DNA from 2 places in the Brachybacterium netajii genome. Region 1 is predicted to be linked to the other one. Evidence: riboswitches for the same ligand, from Rfam matches in the RefSeq annotation. Region 1 holds a riboswitch; the other holds the start of a gene.
The links. A riboswitch is a leader RNA that binds a small molecule or an ion and turns the genes downstream of it on or off. The one in region 1 is predicted to bind FMN.
Positions count from the first base shown of each region.

Region 2: another riboswitch for FMN. It lies ahead of ribD (bifunctional diaminohydroxyphosphoribosylaminopyrimidine deaminase/5-amino-6-(5-phosphoribosylamino)uracil reductase RibD); the one in region 1 lies ahead of pnuC (nicotinamide riboside transporter PnuC).

Region 1 is NZ_JBSYXB010000002.1:295,030-304,306, reverse strand. Features, by position in the region: gene ACXET9_RS05100 (primosomal protein N' family DNA-binding protein) at 1-1,670, shown strand, start outside; gene fmt (methionyl-tRNA formyltransferase) at 1,711-2,682, shown strand; gene ACXET9_RS05090 (RsmB/NOP family class I SAM-dependent RNA methyltransferase) at 2,679-4,253, shown strand; gene rpe (ribulose-phosphate 3-epimerase) at 4,292-4,978, shown strand; FMN riboswitch at 5,051-5,169, shown strand; gene pnuC (nicotinamide riboside transporter PnuC) at 5,265-5,969, shown strand; gene ACXET9_RS05075 (phosphoribosyl-ATP diphosphatase) at 6,072-6,335, shown strand; gene hisG (ATP phosphoribosyltransferase) at 6,449-7,306, shown strand; gene ACXET9_RS05065 (PH domain-containing protein) at 7,467-7,898, shown strand; gene ACXET9_RS05060 (DUF3866 family protein) at 7,920-9,053, opposite strand; gene ACXET9_RS05055 (WYL domain-containing protein) at 9,123-9,277, shown strand, end outside.
Region 2 is NZ_JBSYXB010000004.1:62,733-72,009, forward strand. Features, by position in the region: gene ACXET9_RS09475 (hypothetical protein) at 1-764, opposite strand, end outside; gene ACXET9_RS09480 (AAA family ATPase) at 896-1,972, shown strand; gene ACXET9_RS09485 (DUF58 domain-containing protein) at 1,969-3,402, shown strand; gene ACXET9_RS09490 (DUF3488 and transglutaminase-like domain-containing protein) at 3,399-6,026, shown strand; FMN riboswitch at 6,187-6,314, shown strand; gene ribD (bifunctional diaminohydroxyphosphoribosylaminopyrimidine deaminase/5-amino-6-(5-phosphoribosylamino)uracil reductase RibD) at 6,506-7,717, shown strand; gene ACXET9_RS09500 (riboflavin synthase) at 7,747-8,388, shown strand; gene ribB (3,4-dihydroxy-2-butanone-4-phosphate synthase) at 8,385-9,277, shown strand, end outside.

The sequences.
Region 1 (9,277 bases):
CGGAGGCCGCAGCGAGCGCGGACGAGGGCAGCACGGCCGAGGACGTCACAGCAGAGGACGTCACAGCAGAGGACGTCACAGCAGAGGACAGCGGGGCGGAGGCCCCGGCCGCGCCCCGGCCGGGGGACCGCTACACGGGTCTGTCCGCGCTCGTCGCCCGGGCGGGGAGCGCCGAGGGACCTGTCCCGCGAGCATCGATCGTCCTGGACGCGGCCGATCCGTGGACCGTCGTCGTCGCCGACGCGATCGCCGATGCGGACCCGTCCGTCGGCGTCCTCGTCGTCGCTCCCGACCAGCGCGACATCGCACGGCTCTCGCGCGCCCTCGACGAGCGCGACCTCGCCCACGAGGTCCTCTCCGGCACCGAGGGCCCGGAGAAGCGCTATCGGACGTACCGGCGCATCCTGCGGGGCGCCTCGCGGATCGTGCTGGGCAGCCGCTCGGCCGCCTTCGCCCCGGTGCGGGACCTGGGGCTGATCATCTGCCTCGACGAGTCCGACGACCTGCTCGTCGAGCCCCGCTCCCCGTACCCGCACACGCGCACCGTCCTGCAGTGCCGCTCCCGGGAGGAGCGGGCCGCGCTGCTGCTGGTCTCCTCCACCGAGTCCGTCGCGGTGCGGACCCTGGTCGACGCCGGCCACCTCGTGGACCTGAGCCCCGTGCCGGCGCCGATGCCGCTCGTGCGACCGCGCATCATCGCCATGGACCGCTACCTGCGCGACCGCGAGGGCCCCGGCGGACGCACCCGCATCCCCGGCGAGGCGCTGCGCGTGATCCGCCAGGGGATGACCCGGGGCCCGGTGCTCGTCCAGGTCCCGCGATCGGGGTATGCGCCGGCGGTCGCCTGCACGTTCTGCGGCACGCGCGCCCGCTGCCCCGAATGCTCGGCGCCGCTCACGGTGCGGGGCCGGTCGGGGCCCCTGCAGTGCGGGGTCTGCGGCCGCCGCGAGGACGGCTACCGCTGCCCCGAATGCGATCGCACCGGGGTGCGGGCCATGGTCGTCGGCTCCGCCCGCACCGCCGAGGAGCTCGGGCGCACCTTCCCCGACGCGCACCTGCAGATCGCCGGCGGAGCCCACGGCCCTCTCGAGGACGTCGCCGTGGAGGACGGGGCGATCGTGGTGTCGACGCCGGGCGCGGAGCCGTGCCCGCGAGGCCGCTACGCCGCCGCCGTCCTCCTCGACGCCGATGCGATGCTGGGCCGCGCGGCCTATGACGCCGATGTCGAGGCGGTCCGCCGCTGGCGCGCGGCCATCGCCCTGGTGCGCCCCGCGGCCGAGGGCGGGGAGGTGCTCGTGGTGGGCACGGAGACCCTCCCGGCGATCCGCGATCTCGTCGCGCACCGCTCCGGGCTCTTCCTGGACCGTGTGCTCGAGGATCGCCGTGAGCTGGATCTGCCGCCGTTCTCGCGGGTCGCCGAGGTCGTCGGGGACCGCGAGGCCTGCCGCACCTTCCTCGAGACCGTCGACCTGCCCGACGGCGTCTCCGTGTTCGGGCCCGTCGACCTCGAGGCGGGGGAGGACCGCGGCCGCGCCCGGGCGGTGCTGCGCATCGAGCCGCGCCGCTCCCGGGAGCTCGCGGATGCGCTGCGAGCGGGCGTCGCCGGCCGGTCGGCCCGCAAGGAGCGCGGGTCCCTGCGCGTGCGCCTGGACCCGCCCGACGTCTTCTGACCTCGGGGCCGCCCCGACGGGCACCTAGACTGGGGGCATCATGCGTCTGCTCTTCGCCGGCACCCCCGAGGCCGCCCTCCCGTCCCTGCGCGCGCTGCTCGACTCCGACCACGAGGTGGTCGCAGTCCTCACGCGCGCCGATGCCCCCTCCGGTCGCGGCCGGAAGCTCCGCCCCAGCCCCGTGCGCGCCCTCGCCGACGCGGAGGGCATCGAGGTGATCACCCCGCGCAGCCTGCGCGATCCCGAGGTCCAGCAGCGTCTGCGCGACCTCGCGCCCGATGTCGCGCCCGTCGTCGCCTACGGCCAGCTGATCCCTGCTCCCGCGCTCGACATCCCCGCCCACGGCTGGATCAACCTGCACTTCTCCCTGCTGCCGCAGTGGCGTGGGGCCGCGCCCGCGCAGCGGGCCGTGCTGTCGGGCGCCTCCGCCAGCGGCATCAGCGTGTTCCGCATCGAGGAGGGCCTCGACACCGGGGACGTCCTGGCGAGCGCCCCGTCGCCGATCGGCCCCCTCACGACCTCCGGGGAGCTCCTCGAGGCGATGGCCGTGCAGGGCGCCGAGCTGCTCGTCGAGACCCTCGATGCGATCGCCGCCGGCACCGCCGTCGCCGCGCCGCAGGACCATGCGCTGGCCACCCATGCCGCGAAGCTCACACCCGCCGAGGCCCGCATCGACTGGTCCCTTCCCGCCGACCGCGTCAGCGCCCATATCCGCGGCATGAGCCCCGACCCGGGCGCCTGGACGCTGCTCGACGGCGACCGGTTCAAGGTCCTCGGCCTCGAGGAGCTCCCGGCGGATGCCCCGCGCCTCGCCCCCGGGACGCTGCGCGCGACGAAGCGGCACCTGCTCGTCGGCACGGGCACGACGCCGCTCGCGCTCGGGACCGTCGCCCCCGCGGGGAAGCGCGCCATGCGCGCCGCCGACTGGGCCCGCGGCGCCGCCCTGGGCGACGCCCCCGCCTTCGGCGCCCCCGACGACACCGACAGCACCACCTCCGAGGAGCGCGCATGACCCGCGACGACGACCGCCAGGACCACCGCCGTCAGGGCGGGCGATCAGACCGCGACGGCGGACGCCGCCGCGACGCCCGTGGCCGCGAACGGTCGGGCTCGCGCGGCGAGGGCGGGCCGCGCCGCGGCTGGTCCGAGCAGCGCCCCTCCGAGCGCAGGAGCCGCACCACGCCGGCCCGCCAGGTCGCCTATGAGGGCTTCCGCGCCGTCCGCGAGGACGATGCCTACGCGAACCTCGTCCTCCCGCGCCTGCTGCGCCGCCATCGCGTCTCCGGTCGCGACGCCGCGTTCACCACGGAGCTGTTCTACGGCGCCCTGCGCGCCCAGGGCCGCCTCGACGCGATCATCGCCGCCTGCACCGACCGTCCGCTCGAGGACATCGACCCCGCCCTGCTGGACGTGCTCCGCCTGGGCGCCTACCAGCTGCTGGACATGGCCGTCGCGCCGCATGCGGCCACCTCCGAGACCGTGGCCCTGGCCCGTCAGGAGGTCGGGGCGGGCGCCGCCGGCTTCGCCAACGCGATCCTGCGCCGGGTGGGGGAGAGGACCCTCGAGGAGTGGATCCCCGAGGTCGCCCCGGACCGCGAGACCGACCCCACCGGGCACCTCGCCGTCGTCCACTCGCATCCGCGCTGGGTGGTGCGGGCGCTCACCGAGGCGCTCGCGGCGCACGGCCGCGACCCGGGGGAGATCGACGAGCTACTGGCCGCGCAGAACGCCGCCCCCGCGGTGTCCCTCGTCATGCGTCCCGGGCTCACCGACCTCGACGAGCTCATCGACTCCGGGGCCTCGCAGGGGCGGCTGAGCATCTTCGCCGCCTCCTGGCCCTCGGGCGATCCCGGCGGCCTCGACGCCGTGCGGGAGGGACGCGCGGCCGTGCAGGACGAGGGCAGCCAGCTGATGGCCCTGGCCCTCGCCGCCGGCGCCGACGACGCGGTCCTCGCGGACGACGCCCACTGGCTCGACCTGTGCGCGGGCCCGGGCGGCAAGACCGCCCTGCTCGGCGGCCTGACGATCGAGCACGACGCCGACCTCCTGGCCGTCGAGCTGCAGGAGCATCGCACCGAGCTCGTCGACCGGGCCGTGGAGACCCTCCGCGAGGCGGGCTGCGAGATCGAGACCCGCACGGCCGACGGCACCTGCATCGGCGCCGAGCTCCCGGGCCGCTTCTCGCGCGTCCTCGCGGACGTGCCCTGCTCGGGCCTCGGCGCGCTCCGCCGTCGGCCCGAGTCGCGCTGGCGCCGCACGCCCGGCGACATCGGCCATCTCGGCGTCATCCAGCGGGATCTGCTGCGCTCCGCGCTCGACGCGACCGCGCCCGGCGGCGTCGTCGCCTACGTCACCTGCTCCCCGCATGCGGCGGAGACCCGGCTCGTGGTCGCCGACGTGCTGCGCCGACGGGACGACGTCGAGCAGCTCGACGCGCGCCCCGCCGTCCTCGAGGGGATCCTCCCCGGCGCCCGCGAGGACGCCGAGCTGGGGGAGGGCCCCTCCGTCCAGCTGTGGCCCCACGTCCACGGCACCGACGCCATGTTCATCGCCCTGCTGCGCCGCCTGCCCGCGGCCTCCTGACCCCGCCCCGCGCCCCGACGGAAGGACCCCCGATCCCGATGAGCCCCGCCTACGCCACCGACGGCCACTACATCCACCCCAGCATCCTCAACGCCGACTTCATGCGGATCGGCGAGGAGCTCGACCGGATCGCCGCCGCCGACAGCGTCCACGTCGACGTGATGGACAACCGCTTCGTCCCGAACCTCACCTTCGGCACCTCGATGGTCGAGCAGATCGTCGAGCGCAGCCCCATCCCCGTGGACGCGCACCTGATGATCGCGGACGCCGACCGCGAGGCCCCGGCCTTCGCGGAGGCCGGCGCCTCCTCGGTGACCTTCCACCTCGAGGCCGCGGCCGCGCCCATCCGGCTCGCACGGGAGCTGCGGCGCAAGAACGCGGCGGTCGGCGTCGCGCTGCGGCCCGCCTCCCCGGTGGAGCCGCTGCTCGACGTCATCGGCGAGTTCGACATGCTGCTGATCATGACCGTCGAGCCCGGCTTCGGCGGCCAGAGCTTCCTCGAGACGATGCTCCCGAAGATCCGTCGGGCCCGACGGGCGATCTCGGAGGCGAACCTCGAGGTCTCGGTCCAGGTCGACGGCGGCGTGAGCCGGGAGACCATCGAGCGCTGCGCCGAGGCGGGCGCCAACGTGTTCGTCGCCGGGTCCGCGATCTACCGGGCGCAGGACGCCGCCGAGGAGATCGCCGCGCTGCGGGAGCTGGCCTCCGCGCACGGCGCGCACTGACGCCGCCGGCTGTCGTCTCCATCACGGCGGCGGGGCTGCGACCAGGTATATCGTGGGTCGGTCACATCCTGTGACGTGCTCCGGGGTCGGTGTAAATCCGAGCCGGCGGTGATAGTCCGCGACCCGCGCCAGCGGTGGAGCCGGTGGAACTCCGGCACCGACAGTGAAAGCCTGGATGAGAGGCGCACGTCCTGCATGCCGTCGAGCGCGCCCGAGCGCGCCGCCGTCGGCGTGCCGGATCCCTTTTCCCCCGGAGCCACTGCATCCGACGGGAGAAAGGACCCTCATGGATCTCCTGCAGTGGCTCTTCGACGCGAAGATCGAGTTCGCGGGCGGACAGTTCATCCTCTGGCGCGAAGTGCTCGGCAACGTCTTCGGACTGCTCAGCGCGCTGGGCGGCATGCGCCGCAAGGTCTGGGCCTGGCCCATCGGCATCGTCGGCAACGTGCTGCTGCTGACCGTGTTCCTGGGGACCGTCTTCGGCAGCCCCGCCAGCATCGACCTCTACGGCCAGGCCGGCCGTCAGGTGATGTTCATCGCCACCGCCGTCTACGGCTGGATCCGCTGGAAGCAGGCGAAGGACTCCGGCGGCACCGCCGTCGAGCCGCGATGGGCCTCCTGGGGGACCCGCGCCCTGCTGGTGGTGGTGCTCGTGGGCGGCACCGCCCTGCTCACCCCGCTCTTCCGGGCGCTGGGCTCGTACGAGCCCGTCTGGGCGGACGCCTGGATCTTCATGGGCTCGCTGCTGGCGACCTTCGGCATGGCCAAGGGCTGGGTGGAGTTCTGGCTGATCTGGGTGGCCGTCGACATCGTCGGCGTGCCGCTGCTGGTCAGCGCCGGCTATTACGCGAGCGCCTTCATGTACATCTTCTACGGATGCTTCACCCTCACCGGCTTCTTCGTGTGGTGGCGGGTGCGCCGCAGCGAGGACCGGGCGCGGAGCGTCGAGGTCGAGACCGCGCATCTGGATCCGACGGTCCGCCGCCGCTGACGGCACCGTCCGCCGCTCGTCCGCCGCTCGTCCGACGTCCGTCCGACGTCCGTCCGACGGGCGGCGGCGCCGTCGGCGTGCGCGGACCAGTACCCTGGGCGCGTGAAGGATTTCGAAGCGCTGTTCGCCGAGCTGACCGAGAAGGCACGCACCCGTCCCGAGGGATCGGGCACCGTGCGGGAGCTGGACGGCGGCGTCCATCAGATCGGCAAGAAGATCGTCGAGGAGGCCGCCGAGGTCTGGATGGCCTGCGAGCACGAGACCCTCGACGACGCGGCCCTGGAGATCAGCCAGCTGCTCTACCACGTGCAGGTCATGATGGTCGCCAAGGGCCTCACCCTCGAGGACGTCTACCGCAAGCTCTGAGCCGGTCCGCCTGCTCCGGGACCGCTCCGAGGCGGTCCGCCCCGCCGTCCCCGGACGCTCGTCCGGCCTGAACCATCCGCTCGCGCGCGCCGCCGCGCGGCGAAGGAGGAACCGTGCTGCGCATCGCAGTCCCCAACAAGGGCGCCCTGTCCGAGCCCGCCGCCGACCTGCTGCAGGAGGCGGGCTACCGTCGTCGCGGCATGGCCAAGGAGCTCGTCGTCGTCGACCATGAGAACGACGTCGAGTTCTTCTACCTGCGCCCCCGCGATATCGCCGTGTACGTGGGCTCCGGGACCGTCGACGTCGGCATCACCGGCCAGGACATGCTGATCGACTCCCGCACCCCGGCCGAGGAGATCCTGTCGCTCGGCTTCGCCCGCTCCACCTTCCGCTTCGCCGCGCCCGTGGGCCAGCATGCGAGCGTGGGCGAGCTCGCCGGCGTCCGCATCGCCACCAGCTACGAGAACCTCGTCCAGGACCACCTGGGAGAGCACGGGATCACCGCGGAGGTCGTGCACCTCGACGGCGCGGTGGAGTCCTCCATCCGGCTCGGCGTCGCGGACGTGATCGCCGACGTCGTCGAGACCGGCACGACGCTCCGCCAGGCCGGCCTGGAGCCCTTCGGCGATCCGATCATGACCTCGGAGGCCGTGCTGTTCTCGCGCCCCGGCATGACCCTCGACGCCGACGCCCAGCACTCCCTCGAGGTGCTCGAGCGCCGTCTGCGCGGCGTGCTCGTCGCCCGCGAGTACGTGATGCTCGACTACGACATCCCCTCCGACCTCCTCGAGCGCGCCGTGGCGATCTCGCCCGGCTTCCAGTCGCCGACGGTCTCGCCCCTGCGGGACGGCGAATGGTCGGCCGTGCGCGTGATGGTCGAGCGCCGTCAGTCCCACCGCATGATGGACGACCTGTACGAGGTGGGCGCCCGCGCCATCCTCGTCACCGCGATCCAGGCCTGCCGCATCTGACCTGCCGCGGCGACCGATGTCCCGCCCGCACGGCCCCGACGGTCCGTCGTCCCCCTCGGGGCCGACGGACTCGGGTCCGGCGGGAGGAGGTCCGACGGGCTCCGGACCGGGAGGGGACGGTCCGTCCGGGTCCGAGCCGGATCGCCCGGGGGACACGATCGTGCTGCGCCCGCTCATGGTGCGCCTCGTCGGCTACCCGACCGGGCTCATCATGCTCGGCGGCACCTCCTGGTGGGCGCTGAAGATCCCCGGCTTCTCCCTCGGCGGCCGCACCGCCCTGATCCTGCTGGGCGTGCTGGGACTGCTGATCTGCCATCTCGAGGCGCGCGTTCGCCTCGTCGCGCGCGAGCACACCCTCGAGGTCCGCAACCATCTGTCCTCCCGCACCCTCGAATGGGCGGAGATCGTCGACGTCGGCTATCCGATGGGCGACCCCTGGGCGCACCTGGACCTCGCCGACGGCACGACGCTCGCGACGATGGCGATATCGACCGCCGACGGCCGACGCGCCGTGGCCGCCGCGCACCGTCTCCGCCGGCTCATCCGCCAGCGCGGGGAGGCGTCCCCGGAGGACTTCCCGGGCAGCGGCTGACCCGGACCGCGGGACGGCTCCTCAGCCGGCGTCGAGCAGCCGTCCCGCGGCGCGCCCGGCGAGCGCCGGGTAGAGGAAGGGCGCCGCATCCTCCTCCAGGCCCCGTCCCATGCTCGACAGCCGCACCGGGAGCGCGGCGAGCGCCGCGAGGAGCCCGTCGGCATCGATCTCCTCGACCGCGTGCAGGATGCCGCGCGCACGACCGAGCTCGACGATCTCTTCACGAACCTGTTCGGCGACAGACGCATGAAAAGCGCTGTTGAGAGGGTCGGCGGGGGAGAGCACGGGCAGACGCAGGGGAGCGAGGGCGGCTCGCCCCAGCACCGTCGACGCGTGATGCGAGAGCCCCCGGTGCCGGGGCCTCGGGTCCGCGCCGGAGACCCGCAACGCCGCGATCGGGACCCCGCCCAGCACGCTCGCGGCATGCAGCGCCTCGACGGCCTGCACGCCCGAGAAGCCCCAGGCGGTGCCGGTGCCGAGGTTGCCGGGCCCCTGGACGGCGATGACGACGTCGGCTCCGAGTGCGAGGCGGGCGGCCAGCAGCGCGGAGTGGACGGTGACGGCCTCGTGATCGCCGCCGAAGGCCTGTCCGACGCTGATCGTCGCCTCCATGAGCCCTTCCTCCCGCAGCACCGCCGCGGTGCGGGAGAAGGCGGCGGGCAGCGCCGCAGCATCGGTGTGCACGTGCACGATCCGCGCCGACGGCGCCTGCGCACGGATGCCGGCGACGACGGCGGGCAGCGCCGAGTGGAGGTCGGCGACGACGACGGGGAGGCCGGCGAGGTCGTCGGCGTCCTGGAGCAGGTCGTGGTGCTCGCCGGACGGGTCGTCGATGGCGTCGACCATCGTCTGCATGGGCGTGTAGCGGGCCTTGACCATGTGCCCGGCCGGTTCGTCGGCCTCCGGCAGAGCGTCCGGCCGGGCGACGACGAGGGCCTCGCCGCCGGTCCCCAGGCCGCGGCGGAGCGCGTTCGTGTTCAGCAGCACCTGCTCGCCGACCTGCGGGGCTCCCGTGAGCTCGGGGTAGGCGAGCGCCGCGACCGACTCCCCGGCGCCCGCGGCCCCAGCGGCGCTCGTGATCGCGACGCGCAGGCGCACGACCCCCGGCCAGGAGTCCCGCACCTCGACGACTGTTCCCCGTTCCCATCGCAGCATGTCCCCAGGGTACGGGCGAGGAGCCGGAATCCTCCGCCGCGCCGAACGCACGGCCGGTACTCTGACCGGGTGGCTGCCAAGAGCACGGAGAGACTCCTCAACGTCATCATGACGATCGGCTCGCGCCGGCGGATCGACCGGGCGAAGCTGTTCGCCGCGATCCCCGAGTACCGGGAGGCGGATGCCGCCGCCGAGCGCATGTTCGAGCGGGACAAGGCGCAGAT
Region 2 (9,277 bases), on a different contig from region 1:
GACGGGTCCGTGGTCGGCGCGATGGTCGGGCTCTGCGTCGGATCCTCGGTCGGAGCCGTCGTCGGATCCTCGGTGGGCGTCGTCGTCGGATCGTCTGTCGGCGTCGCCGACGGCTCCGTCGTCGGGCTCTCCGTGGGATCCTCGGTCGGCTCCTCCGTCGGCGCGGTGGAGGGATCCTCCGTCGGCGTCGTGGTGGGCGACTCCGACGGCGACTCCGTGGGCGATTCCGTCGGATCCTCGGTGGGCGACTCGGTCGGGTCCTCGGTCGGCTGCTCCGTCGGCTCCTCGGTGGGCGATTCCGTCGGATCCTCCGTCGGATCCTCGGTCGGCTCCTCCGTGGGCTGCTCGGCGGGGGCGGTGACGACGAGGTCGGTGCTGGCGCCGTTCACCGATGCGCCGCCGATGGTGGCCGTGACCGTATGGGAGCCCTCGGACAGGCCGGAGGCGGTGTAGACGAGGCTGAAGCCGCCGTCGGGGCTGGTCTGGGCCTGGCCGACCGGGGCGCCGTCGACGAGGACGGTCACCTGGGCGCGCTCGTCGGTCCCGAAGCAGCTGCCCGAGATCCGCGTCGTCTCCCCGGGCGCGATCGTCGCGGGGGAGGCGGACAGGCGCGGGGCCACGCAGACGTCGTCGGCCGCGATCGCGGCGGGCAGCAGCGGATCCGTCGCGCTGTTCAGCGCGAGGGCCGGCAGGCCCACGGCGGCGGTCGCGAGCAGCGCGCCCGCGCCGAGGCGCGCGAGGATCGAGCGGCGCGGATGGTCCACGGATACTCCTCGGGTCGACGATGCTCCGCCATACTCTATGTACCGGCGGTCGACGCTGTCCGCCGCTCAGGTCACATCGAGGATGAACGTCGCATGACGTCCCGCGATGCCGGCGGACGAGGAGCAGGGACATGACGCAGCAGCAGGACGCAGGGCCCGGCCGCCGACGGGCGCTCCCCGAGACCGACGACCGGGACGCCCCCGACATCCGGCAGGAGACCCGGAAAGCGGCCCTGGCCTCCCTCGACGAGGCGCGGGCCGAGGAGATCGCGAGGACCGTCGAGGCCGTCGGCGCCGAGATCGGCACCGTCGTCGAGGGCAAGCAGCCGGTCGTGAGGCTGGCGCTGATGGTGCTGCTCTCCGGCGGCCACCTCCTCATCGAGGACATCCCCGGCGTCGGCAAGACGATGCTCGCGAAGTCCCTCGCCGCGGCCCTCGGCGCGACCCGCCACCGCATCCAGTTCACCCCGGACCTGCTGCCCGGCGATGTCACCGGCGCGAGCATCTACAACCAGGCGACCGGGCAGTTCGAGTTCCGCGAGGGCGCCGTCTTCACGCAGATCCTGCTCGCCGACGAGATCAACCGGGCTTCCCCGAAGACCCAGTCGGCGCTCCTCGAGGCGATGGAGGAGAGGCAGGTCAGCGTCGACGGCACCACCTATGCGCTCGACGAGCCGTTCATGGTGGTCGCGACCTCGAACCCCGTGGAGATGGAGGGCACCTACCGCCTCCCCGAGGCGCAGCGCGACCGCTTCCTCGCCCAGACCTCCATGGGCTATCCCGTCCCCAGCGCCGAATCGCGGATGCTCGCCGCGCAGTCCGGGCCGGTGCCCGACGGCGACCGCGACGTCCTCGGCGCCCTGCGCGCACGCACCACGCCCGAGGAGATCGCCGCGCAGGTGCGCGACGTCCGCCGCGTCTACGCGGCGCCCGAGCTGCTGGACTACGTCGTGCGCCTGGCGACCGCGACCCGCACCCACCCGCAGGTCGCCCTCGGCGCCTCCCCGCGCGCCGCCGTGCACCTGGTGCGGGCCGCGAAGGCGCACGCCGTCCTCGAGGGCAGACCCCACGTGACCCCCGACGACATCCGCGCCGTGAGCATGCCCGTGTGGCGGCACCGCCTGCACCTGACGCCGCAGTCGCTGTCCCGCGGCGCCGGCTCCGGCGAGATCATCGAGCAGGTGCTGGACTCCACGGGCCTGTCATGACCAGGTCCCCGGGCCTCCCGGCGCCGCGGCGGCGCCGGGTGCTGCGCCCCACCCTCCGCGGAGGCCTCGCCGCCGTGCTCGCCGTGCTGCTGTGGGTGCTCGCGGACTCCACCGCGCTCGTCCCGCCGCGCGTGCTCGCCGCCGCGCTGCTGATCGCGCTCGCCGTCGGCGCCGCCTGCATCCTGCTCGCCGCGATCGGCCTGCAGGGGACCAGGCGCCTCGAGGACGACGCGGTGCCCGTCGGCGGCACCGCCCGCGTGCACGCCGCGCTCGGGCCCCGCAGCGTCTTCGCGCGGATCCCGCTGGGCCGCGGCGTCCTGCGCGAGCACCTGCCCGCGGACCTCGGCGGCACCGGCGACCTGCCGCTGCGCGCGAGCATGCCGCACGTGCTGCGCATCCAGCGCCGCGGAGCCCACCCCCTCGGCCCCTACTCGCTGGTCGTGCAGGACGTGCTGGGCATGTTCCACCTGCGATGGACCGCCGACGACGGCCTCCGCGTCACCGGTCTCCCGCCCGTGACCCCGCTGGCCGCCCCCGCGGTCCGCGCCGCCGGGATCTCCCGGCGCGAGGGCGCCGGGGCGCTCGCCGGCGGCCTCGGGGAGATCGGCCCGATCGCGCGCCCGTACGTCGCGGGCGACGAGATCCGTCGCGTCCACTGGCGGGCGAGCGCCCGCACCGGCCGCCTCATGACCCGCGAGGACGAGCCCGTCGCCGGCCAGAGTGCCGTGATCGTCCTGGACACCGGCCGCGGCGGCGGCGCCCCCGCCCCGCCCCGGCGGCGCGCCGCCGAGCGCGAGGAGCGCCGGGCCCGCGAGGAGCGCCGCGCCCTCGAGGACCGCCTGGTCGCGCATGCGGCCTCCGTGCTCGAGAGCCTCGGCACCCACGGCTGGACCGTGCGCGTGCTCGACGCCTCCGGCGACGAGATCACCCGCGCCCCGCGCCGCCGCTCCCAGGACGGCCGCTCCCCGGTGGGCCGCGAGGCCGACGCCGCAGGCCTGCGCGGCTCCCTCCTCGCCCTCGCCGAGGTCGACTTCGACGACGAGATCCCCGAGCGCGTCGTCGGCCCCGACCACGCCTCCGGCGACACCGCCCTCGCGATCGCGCTCGGCATCGACGACGGCGACCCCTTCCACGGCATCGAGCTCGACCGCTTCGCCGGCCGCGCCCTCCACCGCACCGCCATCGCCCTGCGCGCCGACGCGGCGCCGGGCGCAGGACCGGGCGCCGGGGCGGCGGGCGCGGGGGAGCGGCCGGCCCCCGTCGTCGGCCGCATCGGCGCCTGGACGCTCGTGCAGGGCACCGCCGCCGACGAGCTCGAGGACCTCCTCGCGCTCGCCGGCCAGCCCACCGGCCCGCACGCCGGCCAGCCCGCCGGTCCGCACGTCGGCCCGTCCGTCGGCCAGCCCGCCGGTCAGCAGGCGGCGCGATGAGCCGGGGTCCCGTCGTGCCGCTGCTCGGACGCCCCGCGCTGCCGCGGGCGCAGGCCGCCCGCCGCGGCCTCGTGCTGCTGGTCGCGCTGCTGCTCGCCTCGACCCCGCTGTCGCTGATCCTCGCCGGGGCCAGCTGGTTCGAGCTCGTCGCGACGGGCGCCGTCCCGGTCCTCGCACTCGCCGCGCTGCTGCGCCTGGCGGGGTTGCGGCCGGTGCTGGTCGCCGTCGCCGAGCTGCTCGTCGTGGTGATCGTCGTGATCGCGACCGAGGTCGGCCACGGGCTCGTGTCCCTCGGCGAGCCCGTCGGCCTGATCGGCGCACAGGCCGGGATCCTCACGGCCGCCGTCGGGGAGATCGGCGCCGGTCTCGCGCCGCTGACGGTCGGGGCCCGCGGCAGCGTGCTCGTCGTGCTCATCGCGGCGCTCGTCGCCCTCGTCCTGGACCTGCTGCTGGTGGAGATGGGCTGGCACACGCCCGTCGGCCTCCTGCTCATGGGCTTCGTGCTGCTGCCGTCCCTGCAGGCGCCCGACGGCGGCGCCTGGTGGACCGCCGTCGGTCCGATCCTCGGCGGCATGATGGTGCTGGCGATCCGCGCGGTCCACGCGGACCCGGCGAACGTCGTCGGCGACACGCGGCCGCAGGCCGGACCGCTCCCGAGACCGCTGGTGACCATCGGCGCCGCCGTCAGCGCGGTGCTGCTCGTCGCGGGCCTCGCCCTGCCCGTCGCCGCCCTGCTGCCGCAGGTCGCCCCCACGCAGGTCGCCCTCGACATCGACGTCGTCAACGCCTGGCGCAACAACGAGGGCCAGCAGCTCGGCTCCATCGGCATCGCCGAGGACGCCTCGGTCCGCCGCAGCCTCCTGCAGGAGGACCCCGTCGAGGTGCTGCGCTACACGACCGACGCCTCGTCCTCCTCCGTGGCGTCCTCTTCTTCGTACCTGCGGATGCTGGTCCTGACCCGCTTCGACGGCGAGACCTTCTCCGCGCCCGGCGAGAACGACGTCACCGTGCTGCCCGAGGTCAGCTTCTCCGACGCCCGCGAGGACGGCCTCGCCGTCAGCGGCGACACCAGCCTGCTCACCGACTACGACATGACCCTCACCGAGGTGCTCAGTCTGCGCCTGCCCGTCCCCGCGAACGTCCGCGCGGTCAGCTCGACCCTCGACGCGGTCTCCGAGGCGATCACGATCGACGATGTCTCCGGACAGGTCGCCCTCAGCGAGTACCCGGCGCTCGCCAACGGCGACGGCTTCCCCGGCTCCAGCAGCAGCACCGGCCAGAAGCTCGCCTACACCGTCACCGCCGAGGAGAGCCCGGCGACCGCCGCGCAGCTGCGGGCCGTCCCCGCGAGCACCGTCGGCAGCCCCCTCGAGATCGGCTACCTGCAGGCCTCCGAGGTCCCCGACGCCGCCCGCGAGCTCGCCGACCAGCTCGTCGAGAGCACCGGCGCCACCACCGCCTACGACACGGCCATCGCCTTCCAGGACTACTTCCGCACCTCCTTCGACTACTCCCTCACGGTCGCGACGCCCCGCGGCCAGGACCCGCTGGAGTCCTTCCTCGCCGACCGCATCGGCTACTGCGAGCAGTTCGCCTCGACGTTCGCGCTGATGATGAACTCGCAGGGCTACTCGACGCGCGTCGTCACCGGCTTCACCCCCGGCACCACCACCGCCGACGGGGAGCACGTGGTCTCGACCTCGAACGCCCACGCCTGGCCCGAGGTCTACTTCGGCCCCGACTACGGCTGGGTCCGCTTCGAGCCGACCCCGGCCGCCGCCGGCAACGGCGTCTCCGCCCCCGACCGCGAGACCGGGACCGAGGACACCGCCACCTCCGAGGACACGGTCGCGACCACGGCCCCCGCCGAGGAGACCACCGCGGCGGACGAGCCGACCGATGCCGCCGACACGACGGAGACGGCCGCCTCCGACGCCTCCGACCAGGGCGGCACCACCGGCCTCGACGCCGGCGAGGCCGCCTCCGACGCCCTCCGCGGGATCCTCGGCCTCATCGCCCTGGCCGTGCTCGCGGTGGCGGCGCTCGCCGTGGCCGTCATCGTCCTGCGCCGACGCCGGGACCTCGCCCGCCAGGCCCGCTGGGACGCCCTGACCGGCTGGGCCGGCGGGGCCGACGGCGGAAGCGGCGGGTCCGGGGGCGGGCCCGGCGGGGGCGCGGGGCCGAGCGCGGAGGAGGTGCGGCGCCGGGCGGGCCTGCTCGCCTGGTCCGAGATCCGCGCCGAGCTGCACGGACGCCACCGGGCCGTGGCGATGCTCGGCTGGACCGGGCTGTGGGGCCGCCCCGTCGTCGACCCCGTGCTCTCCGACGCGCTGCCGCCCACGCAGGCCCTCACCGCGCTCCTCGACGAGTTCGAGGAGCACGGCGTCGAGGTCGGCGACGAGCATCGGCTCGCCGCGGCGCTCATCGGCTCCGCCTGCGCCGCCGCCCGCTACGCCGTGCCCACCTGGGTCGCCGAGGAGCGCGCCGCCCGTCGGACGGACAGCGGGGCGGACGACGGTGGGGCGGACGGGGCGGAGGCCGAGCGGATCGCCCGCGACACCATCACGATGCCGCTCCAGGCCGAGACCGACGTGCTGCTGCGCCTCATCCGCCGCGCGCGGTGATCGTGCGCGGCGCGCGGTGAACGTGCGCCGCGCGCGGCAGCGGCGGGGGACCGGCGCGCGGCGAGCTCGAGCCGCGAGCGCGACGGGGCGCGGATGTCGATCCGGTGACATCCGCTCGACCGCCGCACGGCGGCCGGTGCTACGCTCACGCTCGAATGAATCGCATTCTCCGGGGTCAGTGAAAATCTGAGCCGGCGGTGACAGTCCGCGACCCGGCTCCTTCGAGAGCCGGTTGACCTGGTGGAACTCCAGGACCGACGGTGAAAGTCCGGATGGGAGGAGATGCGACGTCGACCTCGTCGGCGTCGGCGACGCCTGTGCGCGCCTGATGCCGCGGCGCGGTCGGCGTCCGCGCTACGCGCATCGCCCCGGGACAGGTCTATCCCGGGAGGACCCTCGTGCCAGCGCACCGGACGTCCGCGTCCGCCACCCCCTCCGGCCACGGCACCGCCGCGGTCTCCGCCGTCGAGCTCGCCGCCATGCGCCGCGCCCTCGACCTCGCCGTCCTCGGCCCCGTCGACGACGCGAACCCGCAGGTCGGCTGCGTCCTCCTCGCGCCCGACGGCACCGTCCTGGGCAAGGGCCATCATCGCGGGGCCGGCACCCCGCACGCCGAGGTCGAGGCGATCGCCGACGCCCACCGCCGCGTCGCCGAGGCCGCCGCCGAAGCAGCTGCCGAGGCCGCCGCTGAGACGGATGCCGCCCCCGCACCCGCCGTCGCGGATGCCGCGGACCTGCTGCGCGGCGCGACCGCCGTCGTCTCCCTCGAGCCCTGCGACCACACGGGCCGCACCGGCCCCTGCAGCCTCGCGCTGCTCGAGGCCGGCGTCGCGCGCGTCGTCTACGCGCTGCCGGACCCGGGCCGCGCCTCCCACGGCGGTGCCGCGCGCCTCGCCGCGGCCGGCGTCGACGTCGTCGGCGGCGTGCTCGCGCCCGAGGCGATGGCGCTGATCGGCCCCTGGTACCGGCGGGTCGCCGCCGAGAACGTCCACCTGATCCTCAAGACCGCGAGCACCCTCGACGGCCGCATCGCCGCCGCCGACGGCACCAGCCGCTGGATCACCGGGCCCGCCGCCCGTGCCCACGCCCACGAGGTCCGTGCCCGCACCGGCGCGATCATCGTCGGCACCGGGACCGTCGAGGCCGACGACCCCGCGCTCACCGCCCGCCCCGACCGCCCCGCGGCCGACCCGTCGGCCGGTCCGGCAGCGGACCCGTCGGCCGGTCCGGCGGACGACTCGTCGGCCGACGAGCCGATCGTGCAGCCGCTGCGGGTCGCCGTCGGGCGCCGGCTCCTCCCCGAGGACGCGGCGATCCGCGGGACCGACGGACGGTTCCTGCAGGTCGAGAGCCTTGATCCGACGGACGTGCTGGCGGCGCTCGCCGCCCGCGGCATCCACCACGCGGTGCTCGAGGGCGGGCCCGTCCTCGCCTCCGCCTTCCTGCGCGCCGACGTCGTCGACGAGATCCACGCCTACATCGCCCCCGTCCTGCTCGGGGCCGGGCGCGGCGCCGTCGGCGACCTCGGCATCACCACCCTCGAGGACGCCCGCCGCTTCCGCACCGAGCGCGTCGAGCAGCTCGGCGAGGACGTCCTGCTCATCGCCCGCCGCCGACCGGCCGCCGCCTCGGCCGCGCCCGAGCCCGTCGTGCCCGAGCCCGTCGCGCCCGCGGCCGACGAGCCCCGCTGACCACCCGCCCCTCCCGGAAGGAGACCGCCATGTTCACCGGCATCGTCGAGGAGATCGGAACCCTCGAGTCCATCACGCCGCAGCCCACGGGGGAGGCGCGCCTGCTCGTGCGCGGGCCGCTCGCCGCCTCCGACGCCCGCCTCGGCGACTCCATCGCCGTCGACGGGGTCTGCCTGACCGTCGTCGACCTGCCCGGCGACGGCACCTTCGCCGTCGACGCCGTCCCCGAGACCCTCCGCCGCACCGCCCTCGGCCGCCGCGAGGCCGGCTCGCGCGTCAACCTCGAGCGCGCCCTGCGGGCCGACGCCCGCCTCGGCGGCCACATCGTCCAGGGCCACGTCGACGGCGTCGGCACCCTCCGCTCCCGCACCGGCTCCGGCCGCTGGGAGGACCTCGTGATCGCGCACGACGGCCGCCTCGCGCCGCTGATCGCCGAGAAGGGCGCGATCACCGTCTCCGGGGTGTCGCTGACCGTCACCGAGGTCGCCGACGACGCCTTCGGCCTCTCCCTCATCCCCGCGACCCTCGAGGCCACGACGCTCGGCGCCCTCGGCGTCGGCGACGAGGTCAACCTCGAGGTCGACGTCCTCGCCCGCTACGTCGCCCGCCTGCAGGCCTTCCCGGCAACAGCGGCATCGGACGCCGCGTCGGCCGACGGGGAGGAGCGGTGACCGCCCTCGACGGTCCCGCGGCCGACGGCCCCGCGCTCGACGGCCCTGCCGCGACGCGGATCGAAGCGGCGCTCGCGGCGCTGCGCGCGGGACGGCCCGTCCTCGTCGCCGACGACCACGACCGCGAGGACGAGGTCGACGCGATCCTCGCCGCCGAGCTCGCGAGCCCCCGCTGGGTCGGCTGGTCCGTGCGCCGCAGCTCCGGCTACCTGTGCGCGCCCATGCCCGACGAGCGCGCCGACCACCTCGACCTGCCGCTCATGGTGCCCCGCACCCAGGACGACCTCCGCACCGCCTACACGATCAGCGTCGACGCCGCCGAGGGCGTCACCACCGGCATCTCGGCGACCGACCGCGCCCGCACCCTGCGGGTCCTCGCCGACCCGTCCTCCGACGCCGGCGACCTCATCCGTCCCGGGCACGTGATCCCGCTGCGGGCCGTCCCCGGCGGGGTCCTCGAGCGCCCCGGGCACACCGAGGCCGCCGTCGACCTGTGCCGGGCGGCGGGCCTCGCGCCCGTGGGGATGATCGGCGAGCTCGTCCGCGACGACGGCGAGGTCATGCGCCTGCCCGAGGCGCTCGAGCTCGCCGCTGCCGAGGACCTCGTGCTGATCACCATCGCCGAGCTGCGCGACTGGCTGCGGGAGCGGGGCGCGCAGGCGCCGGCCGACGAGCGGTCGTCGGCCGAAGCCGATCCGACGGCCGGGACCGGCACGACGGCGGGGACCGGCACGTCGGCGGGCGCGCGCCCGTCGGCCGCGGACCGGGTTGAGCACCTGGTGAGCGCGCGCATGCCCACGCGGCACGGCGAGTTCACCATCCACGGCTATCGCGACCGCCGCACCGGCGCCGACCACGTGGCGCTCGTCGCCCCGCGGCCCGCCGCGGC